DNA from 3 places in the Jeongeupia sacculi genome. Region 3 is predicted to be linked to each of the others. Evidence: predicted binding sites of a transcription regulator. Region 3 holds the regulator's gene; each other region holds the start of a gene.
What was found. Region 3 encodes NrdR, which represses ribonucleotide reductase genes. Its sites were predicted from a motif close to AAANACNATATATNGTNTTT; they were not measured.
Positions count from the first base shown of each region.

Region 1: JLC71_RS12685 (ribonucleoside triphosphate reductase) is a predicted target of NrdR. The motif match lies at 1,096-1,115, and genes of this name have one in related genera.
Region 2: JLC71_RS02825 (ribonucleoside-diphosphate reductase subunit alpha) is a predicted target of NrdR. The motif match lies at 1,000-1,019, and genes of this name have one in related genera.

Region 1 covers NZ_AP024094.1:2,655,830-2,658,101, forward strand. Annotated here, with positions in the region: gene JLC71_RS12685 (ribonucleoside triphosphate reductase) at 1-1,038, opposite strand, end outside; gene JLC71_RS12690 (quinone oxidoreductase family protein) at 1,299-2,272, shown strand, end outside.
Region 2 covers NZ_AP024094.1:595,569-597,840, forward strand. Annotated here, with positions in the region: gene JLC71_RS02820 (PhoX family protein) at 1-628, opposite strand, end outside; gene JLC71_RS02825 (ribonucleoside-diphosphate reductase subunit alpha) at 1,122-2,272, shown strand, end outside.
Region 3 covers NZ_AP024094.1:845,784-848,055, reverse strand. Annotated here, with positions in the region: gene JLC71_RS03955 (glutamine amidotransferase) at 1-619, opposite strand, end outside; gene nrdR (transcriptional regulator NrdR) at 623-1,078, opposite strand; gene glyA (serine hydroxymethyltransferase) at 1,189-2,272, opposite strand, start outside.

The DNA of each region.
Region 1 (2,272 bases), 1.6 Mb from region 3:
CGGGTGATCCCAGTCGAAATCCGGCGTGATGTTGTAGGTCGGGATCGGGAAAGTGAATGCACGGCCCTTGGCGTCGCCGGCCATCATCACTTCGATATAGGCGCGGTTGATCATCTCCATTTCGGCCTGCAGATCGCCGTAGGCGAACGGCATCTCGACGCCGCCGATATAGGGGATCTGCTCTTTCAGATCCTCCGGGCACACCCAGTCGAAGGTCAGGTTGGTGAACGGCGTTTGCGTGCCCCAACGACTCGGCACGTTCAGGTTGTAGATCAGCTCCTGGATGTGCTGCTTGACCTCCTCGTACGACAGATCGTCGACGCGGATGAACGCCGCCATATAGGTATCGAACGACGAGAACGCCTGCGCGCCGGCCCATTCGTTCTGCAGCGTGCCGAGGAAGTTGACGATCTGCCCGACGGCGCTGCCCATGTGCTTGGGCGGCGTGGCCTCGACCTTGCCCGGCACGCCGTTGAAGCCTTCGGTCAGCAGGCGCCGCAGCGACCAGCCGGCGCAATAACCTGAGAGCATGTCCAGATCATGTACATGGATCGCGCCCGAGCGGTGCGCGGCGCCGATTTCGGGCGGATACACATGGTTGAGCCAGTAATTGGCGATCACCTTGCCGCTGGTATTGAGGATCAGCCCGCCAAGACTGTAGCCCTGGTTGGCGTTGGCATTGACGCGCCAGTCCGAGCGGTCGAGGTATTCGTTGATGCTGGCGCCGACGTCGACCACGGTGCGGGTATCGGCACGCAGACGCGCATGCGCTTCGCGGTAGGCGATATAGGCACGCGCGGTTTTCAGGTGGCCGGCGGCGAGCAGCGTTTCCTCGACCGCGTCCTGGATCGCCTCGATCGACGGCGTGGTGTCGGCGGCCAGGTGGTTGAGTACCGTGACCGCGAGCGCGTGCGCCCAGTCGGTATCGAATTCGCCGCTGGCCTTGCCGGCCGCGGCGATCGCGGCGGCGATTTTATCGGCGGCAAACGGCGCGACGCGGCCGTCGCGCTTGGTCACATACTGGGGAGTGTGGGTCATCAGAGTTATCAACTATTCATCAACAATTTATCAACATGTGGTGCATTAGCGCCGTATGGACACAATATATTGTGTTGATCGCCGCCTTGCCTAATCAAGCCAAGCCCGCTTGATCAAGGTCAAACCCGGCGCGCACCGGGCTTGCCAAGCATCGCGCGCAGGCTGATATGCCAAGCGAATCCGGCGTATGCTTGCGGCACTATTGCCGGCCGTTCGTAGCACGACCCCGCTAGAATGTAACCAGCCATTCAGGACTACATATGAATACGCAAGCCATACGCATCCATCAGCACGGCGATCCCGATGTGCTGCAGCTGGAAACCATCACGCTGGCCGCCCCCGCCGCCGGTGAGGTGCTGATCCGCCAGACGGCGATCGGTGTCAATTTCATCGATACCTATCACCGCAGCGGCCTGTATCCGCTGGCGATGCCGACCGGTCTCGGTCAGGAAGCCTGCGGCGTGGTCGAGGCGGTCGGCGACGGTGTGAAGGAATTCCGCCCCGGCGATCGCGTCGCCTACGCCGGCGGTACGCCGGGCGCGTACGCGCAGCACCGGATCGTCCCGGCCGCCAGGCTGGTGCCGGTGCCGGATACGATTTCCGACGACGTCGCCGCCGGCACGCTGCTGCGCGGCATGACGGCGCAATATCTGCTCAAGCGCACCTTCCCGCTCAAGGCCGGCCAGACGGTGCTGATCCACGCCGCCGCCGGCGGTGTCGGCCAGATCGCCAGTCAGTGGGCGCGCGCGCTCGGCGCCATCGTGATCGGCACCGCCGGCGGCACCGAGAAATGCGCGCTGGCGAGCCAATGGTGCGATCACGTCATCGACTACCGGGTTGATGACTTCGCCGCGCGCGTGCGCGAAATCACCCTGGGCGCCGGTGTGCCGGTGGTGTACGACGGCGTTGGCGCGGTCACCTTCGATGGTTCGCTCGACAGCCTGTCGCCACGCGGCATGATGGTCAGCTTCGGCAATGCCTCCGGCGCCGTGCCGCCGTTCTCGCCCAACCTTTTGGCGCAGAAAGGCTCACTCTTTTTGACCCGGCCGACACTGGGCCACTACACCGCGACACGCGACGAGCTGCTCGATACCGCCGAGGATTACTTCACCGCGATCGCACGCGGCTACGTCGTCGCCGAAATCGGCCAGCGCTTTGCCCTGGCCGATGCCGCCAAAGCACACCGCGAACTCGAAGCCCGCCGAACCACCGGCTCCACCCTGCTTCAGCCCTA
Region 2 (2,272 bases), 250 kb from region 3:
CGCCAGCGGTGGTGGTGGCGCCGGCAACGTGCAGGAAGGCGTCGGTGATGTTTTCGTGGTTCATCGCGATCAGGCCGCGTTCGCTACCGTTCAGGTCGCGTGCGGTGCCTGCTGCGTTGAGGCCGAAGTAGTTCATGCCGTCATGATGATCGCCGGCGCGGAAATCGAAGCTGGCCGCATCGTCGCTGCCGTCGTTCTTGTAAGCGGCAGTGGTGGTATTGATCGGATCGCCCAGTGCGTACAGGACGGTGGCGCTGTAACCGGCCGGCAGTGTCAGCGCATCCAGCATGTTCTTGGCGACCGGATTGAAATTGAAGCGGGCTGCCGGCGGCGTCGTCGGAGTGGGCGTCGGCGCAGGGACCGGGCCTGGTGTGGGCGCCGGGGTCGGGCCGGGCGTCTGGTTGCCTGTGGTGTTGTCGGTGCTGCCGCCGCCACAGGCGCTCAGTGCACCGCCGAGGGCGACACCGCCGAACATCATGGCCGCTGCACCACCAAGGCCACCACGCAGAATGCCGCGACGGCTGATGCGCGATTCGAGCACGTTCTCGAAGCTGCCGTTGTCGCTATCGTTGTGACCGATGTCGTCCGCATCGATATTGCTGATTTGCGTGTTGTTTTGTTCTTTCATCGCAGTGAGCCCCCTGTGCTTGTCTATTTACGCGAAGCGGCAAGCGTAGAGGGTGTCGATGACAGCAACGTTAAAGCCGCGGGGGATTGCAAAGTTGCGCGGGCCGCCGGGCTGGCTGCGGTTGGTGATTGAAACCGGCCTGCCGTCATCCGGCGCTACGCGGGTTTGACGCCGGGCATGCTGTCTCAATACTGGCCCCATTTTTGCTTTCGATTTGCGTGTCTTTTTCTTGCAACGCAAGCGTCATAAGGCCCACGCGGTCCAGAGGGCGGATATGCGTGATTTGCGCCGTCGATCGTCGTTTATCACATGAGCCGGCTGTTGCACTAGCCGGGGCTGATACCCTAGTATTTGTGTTAATCGCAGTTTGTGAACACAAGATGTTGTGTTTCTTCACAATCTATTCACAGACTTGTGCACATCATAGAATCCCCTCTACCCAGAAGGAACTGAGCGCATGTACGCCACGCTGGATAGCACTACTGGAAGCCGCATGACCGATACCCTCGATACGAGCAAACAGCACGATTACGGTGCATACGCCAACTACAAAATCATCCGCCGTAATGGCGCAGTGGTGCCGTTCGAGCCGCTGAAGATTTCCGTGGCCGTGACCAAGGCCTTCATCGCCGTGCAGGGCAGCCAGGCGGCATCGTCGGCTGCGGTGCGCGAGCGCGTTGCCGGCCTGACCGATGCGGTGGTGCGCGCGCTGATGCGTCGCAAGCCCGAAGGCGGCGCGATCCATATCGAGGAAATCCAGGATCAGGTTGAACTGGCGCTGATGCGCACCGGCGAGCACGACGTCGCGCGCGCCTACGTGATCTACCGCGAACAGCGTTCGCAAGAGCGCCATCACGCCAAGATCGAGCACGAAGTCGAGCACCACGACAGCATCAACGTCGTCTACGAAGACGGCAGCCGTCGTCCGCTCGACCTCGGCCGTCTGAAGTCGCTGATCGCCTCGGCGTGCACCGGTTTCGACAACGAGACCGATCAGGCCGCGATCCTGAACGAAGCACTGAAGAACATCTACGACGGCGTGCCGGCCGAAGAAGTGCGCAAGTCGGTGATCATGGCCGCGCGCCAGCTGATCGAAAAAGACCCGTCGTACTCGCAAGTCACCGCGCGCCTGCTGCTGGACAGCCTGCGCCGCGAAGTGATCGGCGCGGAAACCAGCCATGAAGAAATGGCCGATGCCTATGCGCGTTACTTCCCCACCTTCATCAAGCGCGGCATCGACGCCGAGCTGCTCGATGAAAAACTGGCCCAGTACGATCTGGCCCGTCTTGGCGCCGCGCTGAACCACAACCGCGACTACCAGTTCGGCTACCTTGGCCTGCAAACGCTGTACGACCGTTACTTCCTGCACATCGAGGACGAGCGCATCGAGCTGCCGCAAGCGTTCTACATGCGCGTGGCGATGGGTCTGGCGCTGAACGAAATCAACCGCGAAGAGCGCGCGATCGAGTTCTACAACGTGCTGTCGACCTTCGATTTCATGTCGTCCACGCCGACGCTGTTCAATGCCGGTACCCGCCGCTCGCAATTGTCGAGCTGCTACCTGACGACGATTGCCGATGATCTGGACGGCATCTACGAAGGCATCAAGGAAAACGCGTTGCTGTCGAAGTTTGCCGGTGGTCT
Region 3 (2,272 bases):
CGCCAAAGCCGATACCGGCGGCATCCAGCTCATCGCAATGACCGATCAGCCATTGCTCGAAACGCGAAGGGTCGATTTCCGGATGGCACTGAAAAGCCAGCACCCGATCGCCGACACGATAGGCCTGATGCGGGTACATGCCACTGGACGCCAGCAGCTCGGCATTCGCCGGCAAATCAAAAGTGTCACCGTGCCAGTGCAGCATTGACGTCAGATCAGCCCCCAGATGCCGCACCGGAGACGCAACCCCGGCTTCGGTCAGCGTGAGCGGAAACCAGCCGATTTCCTTGCCGTTTCCCTGATAAACCCGCGCACCGAGCGCAGCGGCGATCAGCTGCGCGCCAAGGCAAATACCCAGCGTCGCGCGGCCGCTCTCAAGCCAGCCGGCGATGGCAACGGTTTCGGTCAGCAGCCAGGGATAGCGGTGGGTCTGATAGACGCCAATCGGCCCACCAAGCACCACCAGCAGATCGTCCACCGCAGCATCGGCCAGCGCGTCGAGGCGATCAACGCCGGCCTCGAGATAACGCAGCGTGTAGCCACGCGCAACGAGCGGCGCAGCCAGCGTACCGAGGTCTTCAAAGGCGAGATGACGGATGATCCAGGCGGTGCGCGACACGACTCAGTCCTTTTTGGTGACTTCGCGAATCACATCGCGAAAATCATCGACATCGGAAAACGAGCGATACACCGAGGCGAAGCGGATATAGGCCACCTTATCGAGCTTGGCGAGCTCGGCCATCACCATCTCGCCAATCTGGCGCGACATGATTTCGCGATCACCCACACTGAGCACCTTCTGGATGATGCGTGAAATCGCCTCGTCCATCAGCTGCGTTGGCACCGGGCGCTTGTGCAGCGCGCGCTGGAAGCTAATGCGGATCTTGTCGCGATCGAACTCTGAACGCTGGCCGTTTTGCTTGACGACTTGCGGCATGCGTACTTCGGCGGTTTCGTAGGTGGTGAAGCGCTTGTCGCACACATTGCAGCGACGTCGGCGGCGTACCGTATCGCCCTCGTCGGACACGCGCGAGTCAACCACCTGAGTATCGGGAGAACCGCAGAACGGACATTTCATCGACAGGCCCTCATGAGCCGGATAAGCGTAAAGATCAATAAAGAACGGACGCGTGAAAAAGGCAAAGGGTGGTGCCTTACGGCACCACCCTTTTCATGCGCTTGGCAAGATCAGTCGACGTAGACCGGGAACTTCGCGGTCAGCGCCTTCACCTTCTCGGCAACGCTCGCCAGATTGGCTTCGTCGGCCGGATTGTCGAGCACATCGGCAATCAGATTCGCCACTTGCACGGCTTCCGCTTCCTTGAAACCACGCGTGGTGATCGCCGGGGAACCGATACGGATGCCCGAAGTCACGAACGGGCTTTCCGGATCGTTCGGAATCGCGTTCTTGTTGACGGTGATGTGCGCCTTGCCCAGTGCCGCATCGGCGGCCTTACCGGTCAAGTTCTTCGGACGCAGGTCAACCAGGAACACATGCGATTCGGTACGGCCCGAGATGATGCGCAGACCGCGCTCGGCCAGCGTTGCCGCCATCGTTTGCGCGTTCTTGATCACTTGCTCTTGGTAAGCCTTGAATTCCGGCGTCGCCGCTTCCTTGAATGCCACCGCCTTGCCGGCGATGACGTGCATCAGCGGGCCGCCTTGCAGCGTCGGGAACACATTGGAGTTGATCGACTTCTCGAACTCGGCCTTGGCCAGAATGATGCCGCCGCGCGGGCCGCGCAGCGTCTTGTGCGTGGTCGAGGTCACGAAGTGCGCGTGCGGCACCGGGTTCGGGTACACGCCAGCGGCGATCAGGCCGGCGTAGTGCGCCATGTCGACCATGAAGTAAGCGCCAACCTTGTCGGCGATTTCACGCATGCGTGCCCAGTCGAAACGCAGCGCGTAGGCGGAAGCACCGCCGATCAGCAGCTTCGGCTTGGTTTCGATCGCGACACGTTCCATATCGTCGTAATCAATTTCTTCGTTTTCGTTCAAGCCGTAAGCGACGATATTGAACAACTTGCCCGACAGGTTGGCCGGCGAACCATGGGTCAGGTGACCACCGTGACCGAGGTTCATCCCCATCACGGTATCGCCCGGCTTCAGGATCGAGAAATACACGGCCTGGTTGGCCTGCGAACCCGAATGCGGTTGCACGTTGGCGTACTCGGCGCCGAACAGCGCCTTGACGCGGTCGATCGCCAATTGCTCGATGACATCAACGTATTCACAGCCACCGTAGAAACGCTTGCCCGGATAACCTTCGGCG